4 regions of the Acidovorax sp. 69 genome follow, and region 1 is predicted to be linked to each of the others. Evidence: predicted binding sites of a transcription regulator. Region 1 holds the regulator's gene; each other region holds the start of a gene.
What was found. The regulator FNR, encoded in region 1, switches genes on or off when oxygen is low (the NO sensors DNR and NnrR bind a similar motif). The targets are predictions, from matches to a motif close to TTGATNNNNATCAA.

Region 1 (5,608 bases):
GATTCGCTGCGTGCATCGCTGGGCAAGTCCAAGTTCACAGCCTGCGCAGCCTGCCATGGTATGGACGGCAAGGGCAATCAGGCCTTGGGTGCACCCAACCTGACCGATGACATTTGGTTGCATGGCTGGGGCGAGGCCGCGATCACTGCCATGATCAACAATGGCAAGGTGAACCAGATGCCTGCACAGGCAGATAAGCTGACAGAAGCGCAGATCGGTGTGCTGTCGGCTTACGTCTGGGGTTTGTCGAACAAGCAGGTGGCTGCAGCGCGCTGACCCCACAGGCGGCAACCGCTTGGTTGCCGCCCGGTTCTTTTCGAGTTCGTACCCACGTTTGTAGAGCGACACCATGAAGCCACCCAGCGAGCCTGCTCGCAAGGTCATTCCCATCACGCCAGTCGCGCCCGATGCGTCTTCTGAGGGCGAAATCGTCTCGCTCTACGAAGCCCAGAAGAAGATATACCCGCGCTCCATCAGCGGTTTGTTTGCGCGGTGGCGCTGGGGCATGGTGTTCCTCACGCAGATCGTGTTTTATGGGCTGCCCTGGTTTGAATGGGGGCAGCGCCAGATGGTGCTGTTTGACCTGGGGGCTCGCCGGTTCTACATCTTCGGGTTGGTGCTGTACCCGCAGGATTTCATCTATCTCACCGGGTTGCTGATCATCTCGGCGCTGTCGTTGTTCCTGTTCACGGCGGTGGCAGGGCGTTTGTGGTGTGGCTTTGCCTGCCCGCAAACGGTCTACACAGAGATGTTCATGTGGATCGAGCACAAGATTGAGGGCGATCGCAGTGCGCGTCTGAGACTGGACAATGGCCCCTGGACCTTTGAGAAGGTCCGCAAGAAATTCCTCAAGCAAATCGTCTGGATTGCGGTGGCTCTTTGGACGGGCTTCACGTTCGTGGGCTACTTTGTGCCTATTCGTGAGCTGGGCAGCGAGTTGCTGATCCTGGAGGGCGGCTGGCAACTCTTCTGGGTGCTTTTTTATGGCTTTGCCACTTACGGCAATGCAGGTTTCATGCGCGAGCAGGTGTGCAAGTACATGTGCCCCTATGCTCGTTTCCAGAGTGCCATGTTTGACAAGGACACCCTGATCGTGAGCTACGACGTGGAGCGGGGCGAGCCCCGAGGTCCGCGTACCAAGACAGTGGATTACAAGGCCAAGGGCCTGGGTGATTGCATCGACTGCACGCTGTGTGTCCAGGTGTGCCCGGTGGGTATTGATATCCGCAAGGGCTTGCAGTACGAGTGCATTGGTTGTGGTCTTTGTGTGGATGCGTGCAACACCGTCATGGACAAGATGCACTACCCGAAGGGACTGATTCGCTATTCCACCCAGAACGGTGTGGCCCAGCGCTGGACGCAGTCGCAGATTTTTCGACGCGTGTTGCGTCCCCGTGTGCTGATCTATAGCGCGGTGTTGGTGGCGCTCTGCTTGGCCATGCTTGCCAGCCTGGTCACGCGCACTCCGCTGAAAGTGGACGTTGTACGAGATCGTGCCGCACTTTCGCGCATCGTGGCCGGAGGCAAGTTGGAGAACATCTACCGCCTGCAGATCATGAATGCAACCGAGGGCGAGCAGCGCTACCGTATCAGCGCTCGTGGTCTGGATGGATTGGAAGTGTCTTCAGAGGCTGAAGTGGACATTGGACCTGCCGAGTCACGCTGGGTGGCTGTGCGGCTGCAAATACCGTATGGATCCGCCACACCGGGTTCCCATGCCGTTCAATTTGATGTGGGCGCGGTCGGGGCTGCCGCTCATGTCACTGAGAAATCTGTGTTTTTGGTGCCGCGCTGAGTGGCATCCTTGTGCAAGGTCGTTTTGGCCTTGTGTTGATCGAGATTGTTGAGGAGTAAATCGCATGTCTTCAAACCCAGCCATTGGATCTACGGCAGCGGCACCTTGGTGGAAGTTCGGCCATGTCTGGCTGGTGCTTGCCGGGCCGGCCATCGTGATCGTTGCCGGCTTTGTGACCTTATGGCTCGCGGTTTCGCGGCCCGATCCGGTGATTGCCGAGGATTACTACCGCAAAGGCATCGAGATCAACAAGACGCTGGAAGCGCCAGAAAAGAGCTTGGCACCGGCCATGAAGGCCCGTAACCATGCAGCTACGCCGGTGCAAGACCAGCCGCGCTGAGTTCAGTGAACATCCGGCGCTGCCGTTGTTGGGCAGTCCGTACAAGGAGTCAGGACTGATATGTGGATGCAACGCCTAATGTGGATAGCATGGCCCGCTTTTTTAATGGCGGGAGTGCTGGAGATGCTTGTTTTTGCAATGGTCGATCCGCAGGACCTGCATTGGTTTGGGCAGCCCTTGGCGCTCTCAAGACAGGGTGTTTATACCCTGGCGTTCTTCGCGTTCTGGATCATCACGCTGGCATCCAGTGCGTTGACCACGTTGCTGGCGATGTCGCCCTTTGAGGTCAATCGTTGCCCGGTGCCTGACGGTGAGCGGCCTGACGACTGTCGCAAGACACCCTCGTGTTCGTGAGGCGCTGACGCGAGCGCCTTGGGTGTATTAGAGCCTGTTGGCTGCAGTGCGGCCGCAGCTGGTCAGGTCAGTGGCAGGCCTGCTGGCTGTTCACGATCCGCTTGAGGGCATCCGTGTCCAGGATGCGGACGTGGCGCTGCTTGACTTCCACAATGCCTTCTTCCACAAACTTTGAGAACGTGCGGCTGACCGTTTCGAGTTTGAGGCCAAGGTAGCTGCCGATTTCCTCGCGGGTCATGCGCAGCACCAATTCAGACTGGGAGAACCCGCGTGCATGCAGACGCTGCACCAGATTCAGCAGAAACGCCGCGAGACGTTCTTCAGCGCGCATGCTGCCTAGCAGCAGCATGACACCATGTTCGCGCACGATTTCGCGGCTCATGATTTTGTGCACATGGTGCTGCAAGGCCGTGACTTCGCGGGACAGCTCTTCGATGCGGTCGAATGGCATGACGCAAACTTCGGCGTCTTCCAAGGCCACGGCATCGCAGGTGTGGTGGTCGTTCACGATGCCGTCAAGGCCGATGATTTCACCCGCCATCTGAAAGCCCGTGACCTGATCGCGCCCATCCTCGGTAGCCACGCAGGTCTTGAAAAAACCGGTGCGTATGGCGTACAGTGAGGTGAAGGATTCGCCATTGCGAAACAACGTGCTGCCGCGCTTGATCTTGCGTCGAACGGCGACAACTTCATCGATGCGCTGTAACTGCTCTTCGTTCAAGCCTACGGGCATACACAGCTCTCGCAGGTTGCAGTTGGAGCAGGCGACTTTGATGGTGAGCGGGTTCATAGGCGTGAGCTAGGTTTAGGTGTCGAGCATATCGCGCCCGGTTCGGTACGGCGACAAAGCCTCAAGGGGCGGTTGAGCGACTGACATGCATCAAATTGTCGCTGGTTGGCCCATTCGTTCGCTTGATGCAGGTCAAGGACATGATCCAGAGGGTACGGCACAGTCAGGGTGTACGCAAGGATATTCCCCCATGACTGCTGTTTCGCCCGATCTCCTGCGCCGTTTTGACGTGCCAGGACCCCGCTATACCTCCTATCCGACAGCCGACCGTTTTGTCGAGGCGTTTGGGCAGGACGACTATGTTCTGGCGCTGGAGCAACGCCGTTCTGGGTCCGTGGCCAAAGCGCTTCCGCTGTCCATCTATGTGCACATTCCCTTCTGCGAGTCGCTGTGCTACTACTGCGCTTGCAACAAGATCATTACCAAGCACCACGATCGCGCAGATGTCTATTTGCGCTACCTGAGCCGCGAGATTGATCTGCACACTGCGCACTGTGGTGTTGGGCAGGTGGTGAGTCAGCTGCATCTGGGTGGAGGCACGCCGACGTTTTTGTCCGACGCGGGACTGCGCGAACTCATGTCCATGCTCAAGCGCAGTTTCACCCTTGCGCCTGGGGGGGAATACTCCATTGAGGTGGATCCTCGCACCGTCAATGCGGATCGGTTGGCACTGTTGGCTGAGCTGGGGTTTAACAGACTTAGTTTTGGTGTGCAGGATTTTGACGCCGAAGTGCAAAAGGCCGTACACCGTATACAACCTGCCGAGCAGGTGTTTGCGTTGGTGGAGTCTGCGCGCTCGTTGGGTTTCGACTCAGTGAATGTGGACCTGATTTACGGTTTGTCGCGCCAGACCCCCGAGTCGTTTGACCGGACGTTGGCGCAGGTGGTCCAGTTGCGGCCAGATCGCATTGCGTTGTATGCCTACGCGCACCTTCCTGAGCGTTTCAAGCCCCAACGGCGCATCATTTCTGCCGAGCTGCCGACGGCATCAAGCAAGCTTTCCATGCTCTCGCGGTCGCTGGATGCTTTCATGGACGCCGGGTACGTGTATGTGGGCATGGACCACTTCGCTCTTCCCTCAGATGCCCTGGCCGTGGCCAAGCGGCAGGGGCGCCTGCATCGGAATTTTCAGGGCTACAGCACACAACCGGACTGTGATTTGATCGGGCTCGGGGTTTCTGCGATTGGGCGAGTAGGTGCCACCTACAGCCAGAATTCCAAGACGTTGGAAGAGTACTACGACTTCCTTGACCAGGGGCGTCTTCCTGTCGTACGCGGTTTGGCGCTGACGCGCGATGACTTGGTGCGCCGCGCGGCCATCATGGCCTTGATGTGCCAGGGCGAGCTGTTGTATGAGTCCATGGAGCAGGCTTGGCTGATCGACTTCCGGCAGTATTTTGCGGCAGAGATTGCCCAGCTGGAAGGCATGGCGGAGCAGGGCCTGGTACGTGTGGGGCCTGAAGGCATTGAGGTTACGGCCATGGGATGGTTCTTCGTGCGTGGTATCGCTATGGTGTTTGACCGCTACCTGCAGGCAGATCGCAACCGCGCCCGGTTTTCGCGCATCATCTAGTCTCTATGCTCGCAACGGTTGCCTCGACTGCCTTGCTCATGGGGCTCGCTGGCGGGTCCCATTGCCTCGCCATGTGTTCAGCTCCCTGCGGTGCTTTGGTAGGGCAGGCGGCTTCCAGCCAGGCGGTGGCGGGCAGATCCGAGCCAGTAGTCTTGCATTGGGCACCGCGTGGCGGTCTGGTGCGGCGTACTGCTGCCTTTCATGTGGGCCGTTTGATGGGCTACGCCGCAGCTGGTGCTTTGGCTGCCCTGGCGATGGACAGCCTTGCTTGGCTCACTCAGCAATCCACAGCTTTGCGCCCGGCATGGACCTTGATGCACGTGGCCGTCATGGCCTGGGGGCTCATGATGATGGTGCAATCTCGCCAGCCGGCCTGGGTGGAGCGGACAGGTCGTGTGGTGTGGGTGCGAGTCAGACCCCTGGTTGGTGCTCCCGGAGGCGTGTTCGCCGCAGGTGTCCTGTGGGCCTTGATGCCCTGTGGCTTGTTGTATTCGGCACTTCTGGTTGCGGCGTTGAGTGGCGGCGCACTGGAAGGGGCTTTGACCATGATGCTGTTTGCTGTCGGCAGTGGTGTCTGGCTATTGGCCGGGCCGTGGGCATGGACTCGCCTCAAGAGCCGTCTCAATACAGCGCGGGCTGAATGGGGGACTCGGGTTGCTGGGGGTTTGCTCTGTTCAGTGGCTGCCTGGGCACTTTGGATGGACCTGATCTACAAGCCTTCACTCTGGTGCCGCTGATCATTTTGGGCGGTCTGTC
Region 2 (5,608 bases), 3.3 Mb from region 1:
TGATGTCGTTCGTGGCCACCTTGCTGGTGCTGGTGTTCTTTGTCACCTCGGGCGACTCGGCCACGTTGGTGCTGGGGATGATGAGCACGGGCGGGCAAGAGAACCCGTCTGCGCGCGTCAAGATCATCTGGGGCGTGCTGGTCTCGGGCATCGCCATCAGCCTGCTGCTGGCCGGCGGCGTGAAGGCGGTGCAGACCGCCACCATCGTGTTCGCCTTGCCGTTCACCCTGGTCATCTTGCTGATGGCATGGGCGCTGTGGCGCGGCGTGAAGGCCGACTGGGAGGCCGACGACCGCCGCGACCGCGCACTGCGCCGCCGCATGCGCGAGATGGTGGAGCCACCGGCTGCCACCAAGGCCCCGCCACCGGCCTCACCGTAACGTTTTGCGCCTTTGATGCTGCCAGCGCCCGTCTGTTATGAGCTGGCAGCTATGAAAAACAGAGTGACACAAAAGACGCTGCCGGGGCGCGTGAGGGTGCGTCTATCATCCGCACCCACACCTGTGGTGCGGCGGCTGTCCGGGCATGTTCGGCACCGCTCCCCCTGACGCAGCCGACCGGCACCCGACACACGATCTCCTCCTCCCATGCAAATGCTCCTGTCCGCCTGGCCTGCCATGGTCCTGCTGTTGCCCGTGCTGTGGCTGGTGTCGGCCGTCGTGTTTCTGGCCAAGGGCAACCGGCGGGCGTTTGCGCAGCTGATGGCCCTGCTGGCCTGCTTTCTGATCGGCGCGCTGCTGATGGAGTTCTTCACCTTCATGGGGGCCCTCATGGCCCGCTCGGGCAGCCCGCAAGCCACCCCTGCGTTGGGCACCGGCACGCGCCAGTTGCTGGAGACCATCGCCAACCCGCGCTCCATCACCGCGCCGCCGCTGTCGCTGGCGGCGTTTGCGGCGTACAGCATTCCGGCAGGCTATCTGTGGCTGCTGGTCGCCTGGGTGCTGCACCTGCGGGGCAAGAAGTCGGGCCCCGCCAAGAAGAAGTCCACCAAAACCCCGCGCAAGGCGGCCAAGGACTGAAATTTGGGTATTTCTACCTTCTAGCGCTTGATGAATAAGCGCCTGCAGCTATTAATTAGGTAGCAGCGTCACGCCATGGCTTGACGCAAGGCAAAGCCCGCCCAGGCCCGCCCACCCACAATGGCGCGTGGCCTCCCCGCACCGGGGCAGGCGCTTTTTTTTTCACGCCATGACCACCCACCACAGCGACGTGCTCATCGTCGGCGCAGGCCCGGCGGGCCTGTCGCTGGCCATCTCCCTGGCACAGGCCGGGTTCACCGCCACCGTGGTGGAGCAGCAGAGCGACCGCGCGCTGGCCGCACCGGCGCCCGACGGCCGCGAGATCGCCCTCACCCACCCCAGCCGCGACACCTTGCAACGCCTGAGCTCCTGGGCCCTGCTGGCCGACCATGAGGTGGGCACCATCCGCGAAGCCCAGGTGCATGACGGCCCGCTGGGCCACCACGGCGCGCTGCAACTGAACACCCAGGGGCGCCCCGCAGGCGCCGCGCCCGGCGCGCTGGGCTTCATCGTGCCCAACCATGCGCTGCGCCGCACCGCCTATGCCGTGGCGGTGCGCACGCCGGGTGTACAGCTGATCACCAGCGCCCAGGTCACGCGCGTGGCCACGCTGGCCAGCCATGCAGAACTGGACCATGTCCCCGCCAGCCCTGCAGGCGCGCACTCTGCGGTGGGCGCTCCGCCCCATCGCCTGACAGCCCCGCTGCTGGTGGCGGCCGACAGCCGCTTCTCGGCCACGCGCCGCCAGTTGGGCATGGGCGCGCAGATGACCGATTTTGGCCGCACCGTCATCGTCTGCCGCATGCGCCACGCCCTGCCGCACGGCGGCGTGGCGCACGAGTGTTTTGGCTACGAGCGCACGCTGGCCGTGCTGCCCCTGCCCGACGACCCGCAGTATGGGTTCCCCCTGTGCTCGGTCGTGGTCACGGCAGGAGCGGCCGACGCCGCCGCGCTGATGGCACAGAGCCCGGACGCATTCGCCGCCCAGGTGCAGGCCCAGTTCAACGACCAACTGGGGGCCATGGTGCTGGTGGGCGATCGCCACGCCTACCCGCTGGTGGCCGTGTATGCGCAGCGTTTTGCAGCCCACCGCTGCGCGCTGCTGGGCGACGCCGCCGTGGGCATGCACCCCGTCACGGCCCATGGCTACAACCTGGGCCTGGCCGGGGTGGAGAGGCTGACCGCCGCACTGGTCAGCGCGCGCCAGCGGGGGCAGGACACGGGCAGCGCCGACGCACTCGCACCCTATGCCCAGGGCCACCACCGCCACGCCTGGCCCATTTACCAGGGCACCAACGCCATCGTGCGGCTGTACACCGACGCACGCCCCGTGCCACGCCTGCTGCGGCAACTGGTGCTGCAGGGCGCCCGGCACCTGCCTCCGCTGCAGGCGGCCATCGTGGGGCAGCTCACGGGCCAGGCGCCCCGGTGGATGCGGGTGCTGTCGCCCAGACAGGCGACAGCGCTGCACAAGACCTAGGGATCCTGTGCACGAATCAAGTGGTCAGGGTGCGCTGCGGATCGGGACGGGCTGCAAGGCGCAGAACGCAAAACGCAAAACGTAGCAATAGCGGTAGCCATTGCGAGTATTTGCAACACGGCAGACCGCCCGGGGCCGCAGATGCACACGGCACGCTGATTCGTGCAGAGGGTCCCTGGCCATTGCGGCTCAGGCGGGTCTGTCTCTTCCTCCATCGGGTCGGCATCATTGGACGTCCACACCGGTTCGGGCTGAACCTGTCGAAGCCTCGCGCGGGGCTCACACAGGCGCAGCGTGAACGGCTTCAGGTGCCTTGACGCCGACTCAGCAGCCATTGCAGCGGCAGCATCAGCTCACGGTGCATCAGTCTTTCACCGCCAAAGTGGCCACCCCATACACCGGCGCCCCCAGCCAGGGCCGCCACAGCGCATCCAGCGTGATGCCCGCCCAGCCATAGCCTTCCGCCGCACTCTGTTCGCGCAGCAGCCGCAGGCGCGGGTGCGCAGTGGTCAGCTCCACCATGCGGCCCACGCCCCAGCAAAACTCCGCCCCCGTAGGCCCCACGCTGGGGTGCCGGGCAGCATGGCCCACGGCCTGGCGCGTCAGCACATCCAGCACGATGCGCGAACCCGGCGGTGCGCACTGCGCAAACTCGGCCAACACGGCATGCACCTGTGTGGGCTGCAGGTACATCAACACGCCTTCACACACCAGCAAGACCGGCTGCGCGCTGCTGCGCGAAGGCAACCCCAGCCGTTTCCACCAGCCCGGCTGCGCGAGGTCTACCTCAGCATGGCGCGCACGTGGCGCACGCGGGGGCAGCAACGGCTGGCGCAACGCCATCACCTCGGGCAAGTCGGCATCCAGCCACTGGTTGGCCCCCGTGTCCAGCCACTGAAAATGGTGGGTCAGCCCACACCCCAGGTTGACGCCCAGGGCCTGCGGGTGCTCGGCAAAAAAGGCCCGCCCTGCGTCCTTGATGGCCCGGGTGCGCCACAGCACACTGAGCACCGTGGGCAGGTCATCCAGGGTTGCCGTGACGTCGGCGCCCAGCTGGGCCAGCAACGCCTTTGCCACCCCATCGTGGCAATCGAGCCAGGGAAAGTAGCGCCCGCCATGGGCACGCGCCGCCAAGGGAATCAACAAGGTGCTGGGCACGGGCTGCAGTTGAGCGCGCTCCAGCAGGCAGGCCTGACGATCGGGTGCAAGGTCATGGCAGGGTGCGGCGGTGGGGGTGTCGGTGGATCGAACACGGCGTCGGCTTCGGGGCTGCTGCACGGGGCTCTCCTCCTGTGGCGGAGTGCGCCACGGTTGTGTGGGGTGCGGGAGGCCCACGGCACAGGCCTGCGGCGTTCATTGTGAACGGGATATGCAGAAGATGAAGGACTTATTGCGCAGCCATGTCCCGGGTCTCTGCAGGCTCGTCGTCACACTCCTTTGCTTTCCGGGATGGCACAGCGCCATGGCCACATCTCTGCATGGGCGCGCCTATCAGCCAGGGCGTTATCACCACACGGGCCTCACACACATCCCAGCACTCACGGGACCTGCGGTCTATCCACTCAGCAAAGCGCACGGAGCTCCTGAGTCACGGGGCTTGGAACACACCATCACAGAGCCACAAACTCCCGCTAGTCTTTCACCAACGCCCACACCAGCGCCACCCCCGCCGCCAGCAAATCCCCCGTGAAGGAGCTGTCATCCGCATCGCTGGTGCCGGTGAATGCCCGCTTCTGACGTGCGCGCTCAGCCTGAGTGCGGTCGCGCTCCAGGGCCACCAGTGCGTCGCCGATGTCCACCGGTGATGCAGGCGCTGCCGCCAGGGCCTTGGCGCGTGCACCGGCCTGGGCGTAGCCTTCCATGGCACGCACCACGGCCTCGGGGTCGATGAGGGAGAACGCCGCACGGCAGTGGGGGCAGGCGTGGTCCTTGCGGATGTCCACCGGGGCGCCGCAGCTGGTGCAATAGATAGCCCCGACGCGCTTGGCCAGGTTGTCGATCTCAGGGCGCGTCATGTGGCGCACGAAACCCTTTTCGATCATGAACGATGAGAAGGTGCTGAAGCGGCCATGCTGGCGCGTGCAGCGGTAGATCATGTAGCGGCCGCTGCGGACCACATCGAAGCCCTTCTCCAGCGGGCGCACACAACGCGGGCATGCCATGCCGTCAGAAAGCGGCTGGTGCTGGTCCACACGGTGCTCATGCAGCAGGCGGAACAGCTCGACCACCGAGGTGGGTGTGAGCTTGAGGTTTTCGTGTTTGTCAAACCACAGGCCCTGGCAGGCAAAGCAGATGTCCAGCTCCAGTGTGTCACCCAGGTTGCTGGCAAATCGGTGTTGCTGCATGGGCTGGCGGCAGGAAGGACAGGACGGCAGGGGTGACATGGCGGCTCTACGGTGCAGTGCGAAACACGGGGTGGACCAAATCCTAACCCTTCGCGGGGCCACTGCCGACCCACCGGTTGGCTGCAGCGCACGCATTCAGCGACTAGCATCCACGCCTCTACAACAAGGAACCGACAACATGGGATTCATGAACTGGCGCGTGAAAAGCGCTGAGGTGTTGCAACAAGGCGGTGTCATTGCCCCCGACGAGCGGCTGCCCTGGCCGCAGACTGCGGTGATGGGCGTGCAGCATGTGATTGCGATGTTTGGCGCCACGGTGCTGGCGCCCATCCTGATGGGCTTTGACCCGAACGTCGCGATCTTGATGAGCGGCCTTGGCACGCTGATCTTCTTTCTCATCACGGGCGGCAAGGTGCCCAGCTACCTGGGTTCGAGCTTCGCTTTCATCGGCGTGGTGATTGCGGCCACGGGCTATGCGGGCCAGGGGCCCAACGCCAACATGGCCGTGGCACTGGGCGGCATCATCGCGTGTGGCCTGCTGTACACGCTGATCGGCGTGCTGGTGCAGGCCGTGGGCACGGGCTGGATCGAGCGCTTCATGCCGCCCGTGGTCACGGGCTCGGTGGTGGCGGTGATCGGCCTGAACCTGGCGGGCATCCCCATCAAGAACATGGCGGCCAGCAACTTTGACAGCTGGATGCAGGTGGTGACCTTTGTGAGCGTGGGCCTGGTGGCCGTGCTCACGCGCGGCATGGTGCAGCGTC
Region 3 (5,608 bases), 1.6 Mb from region 1:
CTGCAGCGCTCTTCAGAGCGGTGGCAGCATTTTCGGCGCGCACAACGCCGGGGTGTTCGGTGGGGTATTCAACGTTGGCAAAGCTGGTCATTTCGGTTTCCCTTGTCTAACGCTTGTGGCGAGATTGCCGGGCGATGGGGTGATATTAGGGTTTACCCTTTGCACATTCAAGTTTATATTTTGAATCATTGATATTCATGTCAGTGATGATTGCGCTATGGGCTCCTTGAACTTCCGCTCCCTGGATCTGAACCTGCTGCGCGTCTTCGACGAGGTGATGGCGGAGCGCAGCCTGACACGCGCCGCCCACAAGCTGTCCATCACCCAACCCGCCGTGAGCAATGCCATGCGGCGCCTGCGTGAGGTACTGGGGGACGAACTGGTGGTGCGCAGCGGCCAGGGGGTGGAGCCCACGCCACGGGCCCTGGCGCTGTGGCCCCCGGTGCGCGAGGCACTGGCCCATTTGCAGGAATCCCTGGCACCCGGGCACTTTGACCCCACGACGGCCGAGTCCACCTTTGTGCTGGCCATGGCCGACGCTACCGCGGCCACCCTGGTGCCTGCGCTTGTAGAAATCCTCGAATGCGAGGCCCCTGGCATCTCCATCCGCGTGCTGCCGCTGACCACCCGCGACCCCCGACGCCTGCTGGAAGAGGAGGCCGCCGATATGGCCGTGGGTTACTTTCCTGCCGCACTGGCAGACCTCACGGCGCGCGCCCAATCGGGTGGCGTGGTGGCGTTCGAAAGCCGACGTCTGTACGACGGTGAATATGTGTGTGTGATGCGACGGGGCCATCCCCTGGCTAGCAGCCCACTGACCCTGGACGCCTACTGCGAGGCCCGGCACATGCTGGTCAGCTTCTCGGGTCGGCCCTTTGGTTTCATCGACGAGGCACTGGCCTCGCTCGGCCGCGAGCGCAAGGTGGTGATCACGGTCAACCAGTTTTTCACGGCCGGGCGGGTGGTGTCGGGCTCTGACCTGTTGACCGTGTTGCCCCGCCACTTTGTACCCGTCACCGGCATCGCCGATGTCCTGGTGCAAAGGGCCTTGCCGCTGGACGTGCCGGCCGTGCATGTGGACGCCCTGTGGCGCCGGCGCGGCCCGCAGCAGGCGGCCATGACCTGGTTGTTGCAAGCGCTCTCGCGCTCTGCGAAGCGGACCTTCCCCGGGCAGGACACCCAAGAGACCCCGTAGACTGCACCGTTGATGAACATCCAGCTTCTGTCCGACCTCCACCTGGAGGCGCACCCTCACTTTGTTCCAGAGCCCGCACCTGGCGCCGATGTATTGATTCTCGCGGGCGATGTCGGCTCCTACCAGCCAGGCTCGCAACTGGATGATGACGACTTTGGTCTGGCCCGGTTTTCACCCCTGCCCCAGCATGCGGGCTGGCCCACGCCGGTGCTTTTTGTGCCGGGCAATCACGAATACGACGCCCAGGACTTCGATGCGGCACATCTGCGACTGAGGCAGACCTGCGACCGCCTCGGAATCACATGGCTGGAGCGTGAAACACTGACTTTGCAGGGCGTCCGTTTCGTCGGCACTACGCTCTGGAGCGACTTCGACGCCCTGGCCGACCATGAGGGCACCACCGACCTGGGCCGGCGCTTGAAATTGCGCGACAAGGCTTTCCGCGCCGCCAACTTCTATCTGCGCAAGACTGGTGGCACGCGCCAGGGAGAGCCGTTTCTGGCGGAGCCCATGCGTGAACAAGCGCTGGCATGCAAGGAATGGCTGGCGTCCGCGCTGCAACAGCCGTTTGATGGCCCCACGGTGGCCGTGACCCACTTTGCGCCCAGTCTGCGCAGCGCTGATCCACGCTATGGATTGGTGCCTGGCACTGCCGGTTTCTGCAATGCCCTGGACACTCTGCTGGCGCACGCACAACTGTGGCTACACGGCCACCTGCATGCGCCCAGCGACTACACGGCCGGGGGCCAGCGCAGTGACGGTTCGGTGTGGCAGTGTCGCGTGGTGGCCAACCCGCTGGGGTATGCCCGCAAAGGGGAACAGGCGACCTTCCAGCCACGCTGGACGGTCCCCGTATGATCGGCGTGCGGATCCTTAGACACCGCCGCGCGCAGGGAGAACAATATGACGCAAGTCAAGACAACAGACGCCCGCGCAGAGTAGTCTGCCTTATCCCCTCTCGGAGAACACCATGAACATCCTGCTTGCTGTCGACGGCAGCGCTTACACCAAAAAAATGCTGGCCTACCTGGCCACCCATGAAGAACTGCTGGGTGGCACCCACACCTACACCGTGCTCACCGTACAGGCCCCGCTGCCCGCCCGCGCACGTGCCGCCTTGGGCAAGGAAGTCGTGGACAACTACCATGCCGAAGAAGCCGAGAAAATTCTCGCGCCCGTGTGCAAATTTCTGGGCCGCCATGGCGTGGATGCCAAGCGCACCGTCAAGGTGGGCACAGTGGGTGAAACCATTGCCAAGGTAGCCGATACCGGCAAGTTCGACCTGCTGGTCATGGGTTCACACGGCCACGGCGCTATCGCCACGCTGGTGATGGGCTCCGTCACCACCCAGGTACTGGCCCACAGCAAGGTGCCTTTGCTGATCGTGCGCTGAGTCCCGGTTCTCCCCACGGCACGCGAGTGCTGTACCAGCCCTGCCTGTGCGGGGCTTTTTTTTGTCCCGATAAAACCAATTGGTTTTGAAATAACCAATTGGTTTACTTTGATACCAAATAGTTATACATTCGCGCCACGCCCATCCTGGCGTGTCATTTCCATCGAAACCAAGAGGAACGACCCATGAAGAAGACCCTGATTGCGCTCGCCCTGACCGCTGGCGCTACCTTCAGCGCCATGGCGCAAGACATCGTTGACACCGCCGTGAAGGCGGGCAACTTCAAGACCCTGGTGGCCGCCGTCCAGGCCGCCGGTCTGGTGGACACCCTCAAGGGCCCCGGCCCTTTCACGGTGTTTGCGCCCACCGACGAAGCCTTTGCCAAGATCCCCAAAGCCACCCTGGACGGCCTGCTGGCCGACAAGGCCGCACTGACCAAGGTGCTGACGTACCACGTGGTGCCTGGCAAGGTCATGGCCAAGGACGTGAAGGCTGGCAAGGTCAAGACCGTGCAGGGCCAGGAACTCACCGTGGGCACCAGCATGGGCGTGATGGTGGACCAGTCCAAGGTCATCGCGACCGACGTGGCCGCGAGCAACGGCGTGATCCATGCGATCGACACGGTGCTGATGCCCAAGTAAGCGCCCCGCACAACCGCTCTTTTCCACCACCATCCATTCACGAGGAGAAGCCGCCATGAACACCGTATTCAATCGCCGCACCGTCCTGATGGCAGCCGCCCTGGGCGCCAGCACCACGCTGCTGCAAGCCTGCGGGGGGAGCGATGACGAGCCCCAGCGCAACATCGTCGAGCTGGCGCAGAACACCCCCGAGCTGAGCATCCTGGTCGAAGCCGTGGTCGCTGCCGGTCTGGCCCCGACGCTGAGCACGGGCACACTCACTGTGTTCGCCCCCACCAACGCAGCGTTTGCAGCGCTGCTGGCCGAGCTGGGCGTGACCAAGGAGGCGCTGCTGGCAAACAAGCCGTTGCTGACCGCCGTGCTGACTTACCATGTGCTCGGAAGCAAGGTGATGCGGGCCGACGTGCCGCTGGGCAAGGCGATCACCCCGGTGTCGGGCGGCTTCTTCAAGATCGAATCGAACAACGGCCTCAAGATCACCGACGGCCGCAACCGCGTGAGCACCATCACCAGCACGGACATCCAGGCCAGCAACGGCGTGGTGCACCTGGTAGACCGCGTGTTGCTGCCCGCCGACAAGGACATTGTCGCCACCGCCTCGGCACTGCCCGACTTCAGCATCCTGGTCGAAGCCGTGGTGGCTGCGGGCCTGGTGAGCACGCTGCAGGGCACGGGCCCGTTCACGGTGTTTGCCCCCACCAACGCTGCTTTTGTTGCTTTGCTGGCTGAGCTGGGCGTGAGCAAGGCAGACCTGCTGGCCAACACGGCTCTGCTCACCAAGGTGCTGACGTACCACGTGGTTCCCGCGCGTGTGCTGAAAGCGGAAGTGCCCCTGAACACTGCCATCGCCACCGTGCAGGGTCAGACCTTCACCATCAACGCCAGCCTGGTGATCACCGACCAGAACATGCGAACCAGCAATATCGTGGCGGCCGACGTGTTCACCAGCAATGGTGTGATTCACGTCGTGGACAAGGTGATCCTGCCCAAGTGATGGAGTGCAGCCCATCACACCCACAAAAAAGCCCGGCATGCCGGGCTTTTTTTCTGTGCCAGAAGTGTGAATCTGGTGACTGAACCTTGGGTCTTAGCGCGCGGCCAGTCCATCAAAGCAGGTACGCACCACCAAGTCGACGATCTCTGCGTCTGAGTACTGGCCACCTTCCTTGAGAAAACTCACCACCGGATCGCACGCCCGGGCGTACAGGGTGTAGAGCACCACCATGGGTGGCAAAGTGGGATTGATCACGCCCTGCGACTGCGCCTCGGTGATCCACCCACCAATCTGGTCGCTCACCACCACCAGGCCGTTGAGGTAGTCCTTGTTCGCCATGAGCACTGCGCGCAGCGTGGAGTTGCGGCTGGGCAGCAAGGGCATCTCATTGGTCAGCAAACGCTCCAGAGACCAGCGCACCAGCGCGCGAAGCTTGTCCAGCGGGGGCGTTTCAGCAGGCAGGCCTGCCAGGTAGGCTTGCACACGGCCCAGAATTTGCACCATGGCGGCACTGCACAGCTCTTCCTTGCTGCAAAAGTGCTTGTACAGACTGGCCTTTGCAATGCCCACGGCATTGGCGACATCGTCCATGGTCATGGCGTCAAACGCCTTTTCGCCCAGCAGACGACAGGCAGACTGGAGGATGGCCTCCTCGCGTGCCTGGTGCATCTGCTCCTTGAACGAGACTTTGGGTGGCTGCGTTTGCATGGCTCTCATTTTATACATCACGGTAGAAAAATAAATGACTAAGTTGCAATACAACTACGTCGTTCACGTTTTTGCGTGCACAAACCGTGCCTCCCGCTGCGCACACGGGTAATAAGTTCAGGGCACCAGCGCCTTGTCGGCAGCGCCCGTCAGCGCGGCCGACAGGACATCCAGCAATTCAGACTCCAGGTTCCAGCAATGCCAGTACAGCTGGATCGGCAGCGACCGGCCCGGCGCCAGGTCGACCATGCTGCCATCGGCAATGGGGCCACGCGCAAGCAATTCAGGCACCACGCCCACGGCCCAGCCTGCGGCCACGGCCCGCATCTGCGCCTCGGAGCCCGGCACAAACAAATGATTGAGCGCCACGCGCTTGAGACCGAACGCCCGCGCCACGAACTCGGCGGCCATGTCGTCTTTGCGGTTGAACGACAAAAACGACACATCGCGGAAGTTGTGCGGCGTGAGCCCCTGCGGCAAATGCTGCTGCGCGTAGCTGGCCGATGCCACCGCCACATAGTGCATGGCGCCCAGCGGCACCATCTTGCAACCGCGCAAGGCTTGCTTGAGCGTGGTCACGCAACCGAGCACCTGGCCTGAACGCAGCCACTCCTGCGTGAAGTCCTGGTCGTCCACGATGATTTCCAGCGGCAGGCGTTCGCGCACCAGGTCGTGCA
Region 4 (5,608 bases), 990 kb from region 1:
GGCGCGACGAAACGCTGCAGAGCCTGAACACCGCCGGCTTGTACCCGGCCGGCGAAGGCGCCAGCTATGCGGGCGGCATCCTGTCGGCCGGGGTGGATGGCATCAAGGTGGGCGAAGCGGTGGCCCGAAACCTTCTCGGCACAGCAGGCTGACCAGCAGCGGTGAAGAGCGGGTCAGCCGCCCCGCTCACTTGCGCTGCAAAAAGTCCACCGCCAGTGCGGCCAACGTGCGCGCGCCCACGGGCAGCTGGTCTTCGTCGATGTCGAACAGCGGCGAGTGGTTGGACGGTGCGGTCTTGAAGTCCTTGTCCTTGGGCGGCGCGCCCAGGAAGAAAAAGAAACCCGGGGCCACCTTCTGGAACTCGGAGAAGTCCTCCGAGCCACTCACCTTGGGGATGATCATGGCCTTGCCACCCACCGCCAGCTTGAGCGCAGGCAGCGACGCCGCCGTCAGCTCGGCAGGGTTGGTGGTCACCGGGTAGGCCACGGGGCCAAACACCACCTTGGCCTTGGCGCCGCTGGAGATGGCAATGGACTCGGCGGTGGTCGTGATGCGTTTCAAGGCCTCCTGGCGCATGCCTTCGTCAAACGTGCGCAGCGTGCCCAGCAGCTCCACGTTGTCGGGGATGATGTTGTAACGCGTGCCGCCCTGGATGGAGCCGATGGTGATGACTGCGGGCTCATTGCTGATGTTGAGCTGGCGGCTGACCACGGTCTGCAGGCCCAGCACGACCTGGCTCGCGGCCACCACAGGATCTACGGCGTTCCAGGGCGACGAGCCGTGGCCGCCCCGGCCTTCGACCAGGATCTTGAGGCTGTCGGAGCCCGCCATCAAAGGCCCACTGCGGTAGCCCACCACGCCTGAAGGCAGGTTGGCGGTGATGTGCAGCCCATAGATGGCCTGCACGTCTTTCAACGCGCCCTCCTCCACCATGGCCTTGGCACCAAAGCTGGGGACTTTGCCGGTCGCGTCGGGCTCCACCGGCGCGCCTTCCTCGGCGGGCTGGAAGATGAACTTGATGGTGCCGGGCAGCTGCGCCTTCATGCCCGCCAGCGCCTCGGCCGCACCCATGAGCATGGCCGTGTGCGCATCGTGACCACAGGCGTGCATCACCGGCACCTCCTTGCCCAGGTAGTTGGACTTGACCTTGCTCGCAAAAGGCAGGCCGGTGTTCTCGGGCACAGGCAACGCGTCCATGTCGGCGCGCAGGGCCACCACTTTACCCGGCAGGCCGCCCCGCAGCGTGCCCACTACACCGGTGCCGCCGACGTTGGTCTGCACTTCCATGCCGAGCTTTTTCAGGTGCTCGGCCACCAGCTTGGCGGTGCGCACCTCCTGGCCCGAGAGTTCAGGGTGGGCGTGGATGTCGCGGCGCCAGCTGACCATCTTGGGGACCACCTTGTTCACGGCGGTGTCGATGGCCTGAAGACCCGCCGCGTCCAGCGCCTGGGCCTGGGCCGAAGAAGCGAAGGCCAGGCCGCTGACGAGCAGGCTGGCGGCCCACGAAATGGCAGAGAGGGGTTTGTGCATGAACAGATCCGTGCGGTGAATGACAACAATAAAAGGAAGGAGGCCAACAAAACGCACATTCATGCTAAGACCCCAAGCCCTTTTGGATGCAAGCGAAAATGGCCATCCACAGAGCCAATATCGCCATGCCACCTTCTTCTGCACCGTCCACAACGACCCCGGTTTTTCGCATCGACATCCCGCTGCTGCCCGAATCCGCACTGGGCAATGCGCTGCAGTTCATCGACCTGCTGCGCAGCGCCAACCTGCTGGCGGGTCTGCGCGGGGGAGCGGGCACCCCCCGCCTGGGCTGGCGCCTGCTGGATGCCGATGGTCAGCCTTTGGCGCCGATGCCTGGCCCTCTGGCGGCATACACACAGTCCCCCACGGCAGCCACCGAGGGACCCGCTTTCGCTTGGTTCATCCCCTCATTCCATGCCGCAGACATTCCCGCCATTCGCAGCGTGGCCACGCGCCACCGCGCGCTTTCCCGGCGGATCGGCATTGCACTCGATGCGGGGCAGAAAGTGCTGACACTGGGCAATGGCGCCTGGCTGGCGGCGCAGAGCGGGCGGCTGCGCGACCATCAGGCCAGCCTGCCATGGTTCTACATTGCCGGCTTCGAACGCGACTTTCCCGAGATCGCGCTCACTCTGGGGGAAGACTTCGTCGACGACGGCCCCTGGCTCAGCTGCGCACTGCCGCACAGCCTGGGAGACATGGCCGTGGCCCTGGTGCGCCACGCCCTGGGTGACGGGCTGGCCCAAGCCTGCGCCAGCGTGCTTCGGCCCGACCACGAACGTGCCCGGGCCGCGCTGCAAGCCAACGCGCAGCAGCACATCCCGGCCACACGCGACAGCACACTGGCGCGCGCAATGGCCTGGATGGAAGCCCACCTGGACGAGCCCTATTCGCTGGCCCGGCTGGCCGAAGCCGCAGCCGTGAGCACGCGCACGCTGCTGCGGCATTTTCAGCAAGAGCTGTCGCAGTCGCCGCTGGACCACCTGCACAGCCTGCGCTGCGCACGCGCCAAGGTCCTGCTGGAAGTGACGCTGGAGAGCGTACCCAGCATCGCAGTGGCTTGTGGTTACGCCGACCCGGCGGCTTTCCGGCGCATCTTTGTACGCCACACCGGCATGCCACCGGGCGAGTACCGACAGCGCCACACGCTGCGAGCCCCCCGGCGGCGCTGGCGGGTAGATATGGGGACCTAGCGCGCTCTGTCTGCATTACAAAAAAAAGCCCGCGCCCACGCAGCCACAGCCCCTTGATCTGCATCAACACCCGCCCGGGGCATGTTGCAACACTGGAAAGCCCTGCGCTTTTTTGCCCTAAGAGGCGCATCTGCCTTTGTTCGCGCGCATTGCGCACCGCCAGGAGAAGCCCATGTCCACCCCGTCTTTGCCCAGCGCGTCCCCCAGCGCTTCCGCAAGTCTCGCCCAACGGCTCGGCCTGATCGGCGCCCTGGTGGCGCTGCTGGCGGTGCTGGCATTGCCCACGCCAGCCGGGTTGCCGGTGGCGGGGCAGACCATGTTGGCCATCCTGGCGTTCGCCGTGGTGGTCTGGATGACCGAGGCACTCGAATATTCAGTGAGTGCGGTGGTGATCGCCGCGCTGATGGTGTTTTTGCTGGCTTTTGCGCCCAGTGTAGCCAAGCCCGACGGCGCCGACATGGGCACGGGCGCTGCGCTGAGCCTGGCGCTCTCGGGTTTTGCCAACAGTGCCGTGGCGCTGGTGGCCGCAGCCTGCTTCATCGCGTCAGCCATGACGGCCACGGGGCTGGACCGGCGCATTGCACTCACCGTGTTGTCCAAGGTGGGGGCAAAAACCCACCACATCGTGATCGGAGCCATGGTGGTGGGGTTTCTGCTGTCGTTCATCGTGCCCAGTACCACGGCCCGTGTAGCCTGCCTCATGCCGATCATGATGGGCTTTGTGCTGGCCTTCAAGGTGGATCGCAAGAGCCGCTTTGCCGCGCTGCTGGTCATCACCACGGCACAGACCGCCAGCCTCTGGAACGTGGGCATCAAGACCGCTGCTGCCCAGAACATGGTGGCCATAGGGTTCATCGAAAAGCAACTGGGCGCGCAGATCACCTGGGGAGAATGGTTTGTGGCCGCCGCCCCATTTGCAGCGCTGATGACGGTGGCGCTGTTCTTCATCATGACGCGCATGATGAAGCCTGAAATGCAGGCCATTGCCGGCGGACAAGAAACCATCAGACAGCAGCTGGCAGAACTGGGCCCCATGACGCTGAATCAGTGGAAGCTGCTGGCCGTGGTGCTGGTGCTGCTGGGTTTCTGGTCCACCGAAAAGGTGCTGCACGACTTTGACACCACCTCCACAACCATTGCGGCCGTCGCGCTGATGCTGTTTCCACGCATCGGCGTGATGGACTGGAAGCAGTCGCAAAAGGGTTTCCCGTGGGGCACGGTGGTGCTGTTTGCCGTGGGCATCAGCGTGGGCTCTGCACTGCTGCAGACCAAGGCGGCGGGCTGGCTGGCCCAGCTCATCGTGAGCCACCTGGGCCTGCAGATGGCATCGGCCTTTGCCATCCTGATGCTGCTGTCGGGCTTCCTGATCGTCATCCACCTGGGTTTTGCCAGCGCCACCGCACTGGCCTCCACGATGATTCCCATTGTCATCAGCGTGTTGTCCACCGTGCAGACGCCCGGCATCAACGTGGTGGGCATGACGATGATCCTGCAGTTCGTAGTGAGCTTTGGTTTCATCCTGCCAGTGAACGCGCCGCAGAACATGATCGCCTACGGCACTGACACTTTTGACGCACACGACTTTGTACGCACCGGCATCGTGATCACGCTGACCGGGGTCGTTCTGCTGGTGGTTTTTGCGCTGACCTACTGGCCTTGGCTGGGCCTCATGGTGACCCGCACCTGACCCAGGTCTAGCCTGCGGGGCCTCTAGCGCAACGCCCTCTGCGCACCGGCGGCCGCAGCAGGCAAACGGAACGCCTCCACCAGCTCGGCCAGCTGCTGCGCCTGCACCCGCAGGCCCTGCGCGGCAGCCGACGATTCTTCTACCAGCGCGGCATTTTGCTGCGTCATCTGGTCAAGCTGCGAGACGGCCTCGCCCACCTGGCTCAGGCCCGTGGTCTGCTCACGCGCTGCCGTGCTGATCTCGCCAATGATGGTGGCGACCTGCTGCACGGACTGGACGATCTCGCCCATGGTGCTGCCCGCCGCGTGCACCAGTTGGGTGCCTTCATCCACCTGCCGCACGCTGTCGCTGATCAAGCCCCCAATCTCCTTGGCCGCTGTGGCCGAGCGCTGGGCCAGGCTGCGCACCTCGCTGGCCACCACGGCAAAACCCCGCCCCTGCTCCCCGGCACGGGCCGCTTCCACGGCGGCGTTCAGCGCGAGGATGTTGGTCTGGAACGCAATGCCATCGATCACGCTGGTGATGTCGGCAATGCGGCGCGACGACAGCGCAATGCCGTCCATGGTGCCCACCACGCGGTCCACGGCGTCGCGCCCGCGCTGGGCAATGCCGCTGGCACCGGTGGCCAGGGTGCTGGCCTGTGCAGCAGCGTCGGCGCTGTGGCGCACGGTGGCCAGCAGCTCCTCCATGCTGGCGGCAATCTCTTCGAGGTTGGAGGCGGTCTGTTCGGTGCGGGCCGACAGGTCGCTGTTGCCCGCCGCGATCTCGCTGCTGGCGCCAGCCACCGAGGTGCTGGCCTGGCGCATGCCGACCACCAGTTCGGCCAATCGCGCCTGCATGCCCCCCAGGCGCGACAACAGCGCCTGCAACTCATCGCGGTTGCCTGCGGTGGGGGCAGGAATCGCCGAGGTCAGGTCGCCCTCCGCAATATGGTCGGTGACCTCGGACGCATGGGCCAGGGGCTGCAAAATGGAGCGCGACAGCAGCCAGGCGCAGGCCAGGCTCAGGAGCAAACCGACCACAGACCCCGCAGCCAGCAGAGTGATGCCCTGCCGCTCGCTGCGTGCAGCGGCGTCACGCGCCTCGGCCACACGCTGGCGCTGGAACTCGGCCAACTTGTCCACAGCCGCCGCATAGGCGTCCGCCGCAGGCCGCAACTGCTTGGCAATGGCGTCTGGCGGCAAAGCCTCCCCCGCTT

Region 2: ubiM (5-demethoxyubiquinol-8 5-hydroxylase UbiM) is a predicted target of FNR. The motif match lies at 1,100-1,113, and genes of this name have one in related genera.
Region 3: CLU85_RS22750 (universal stress protein) is a predicted target of FNR. The motif match lies at 2,099-2,112, and genes of this name have one in related genera.
Region 4: CLU85_RS19675 (DASS family sodium-coupled anion symporter) is a predicted target of FNR. The motif match lies at 2,777-2,790, and genes of this name have one in related genera.

The regions. Positions count from the first base shown of each region.
Region 1 covers NZ_PGEP01000001.1:3,293,609-3,299,216, reverse strand. The annotation lists gene ccoP (cytochrome-c oxidase, cbb3-type subunit III) at 1-276, shown strand, start outside; gene ccoG (cytochrome c oxidase accessory protein CcoG) at 350-1,795, shown strand; gene CLU85_RS15080 (FixH family protein) at 1,860-2,135, shown strand; gene CLU85_RS15075 (hypothetical protein) at 2,196-2,489, shown strand; gene fnr (fumarate/nitrate reduction transcriptional regulator Fnr) at 2,557-3,279, opposite strand; gene hemN (oxygen-independent coproporphyrinogen III oxidase) at 3,470-4,852, shown strand; gene CLU85_RS15060 (sulfite exporter TauE/SafE family protein) at 4,858-5,589, shown strand.
Region 2 covers NZ_PGEP01000001.1:9-5,616, forward strand. The annotation lists partial or broken gene CLU85_RS00005 (BCCT family transporter) at 1-380, shown strand, start outside; gene CLU85_RS00010 (hypothetical protein) at 588-1,019, shown strand; gene ubiM (5-demethoxyubiquinol-8 5-hydroxylase UbiM) at 1,189-2,499, shown strand; gene CLU85_RS00020 (class I SAM-dependent methyltransferase) at 2,863-3,777, opposite strand; gene CLU85_RS00025 (zf-TFIIB domain-containing protein) at 4,131-4,883, opposite strand; gene CLU85_RS00030 (solute carrier family 23 protein) at 5,023-5,608, shown strand, end outside.
Region 3 covers NZ_PGEP01000001.1:4,941,762-4,947,369, forward strand. The annotation lists gene CLU85_RS22735 (hypothetical protein) at 1-91, opposite strand, end outside; gene CLU85_RS22740 (LysR family transcriptional regulator) at 218-1,195, shown strand; gene CLU85_RS22745 (metallophosphoesterase) at 1,208-2,053, shown strand; gene CLU85_RS22750 (universal stress protein) at 2,166-2,588, shown strand; gene CLU85_RS22755 (fasciclin domain-containing protein) at 2,774-3,229, shown strand; gene CLU85_RS22760 (fasciclin domain-containing protein) at 3,285-4,223, shown strand; gene CLU85_RS22765 (TetR/AcrR family transcriptional regulator) at 4,317-4,940, opposite strand; gene CLU85_RS22770 (LysR family transcriptional regulator ArgP) at 5,049-5,608, opposite strand, start outside.
Region 4 covers NZ_PGEP01000001.1:4,286,183-4,291,790, forward strand. The annotation lists gene CLU85_RS19660 (NAD(P)/FAD-dependent oxidoreductase) at 1-152, shown strand, start outside; gene CLU85_RS19665 (amidohydrolase) at 187-1,530, opposite strand; gene CLU85_RS19670 (GlxA family transcriptional regulator) at 1,656-2,723, shown strand; gene CLU85_RS19675 (DASS family sodium-coupled anion symporter) at 2,896-4,410, shown strand; gene CLU85_RS19680 (methyl-accepting chemotaxis protein) at 4,434-5,608, opposite strand, start outside.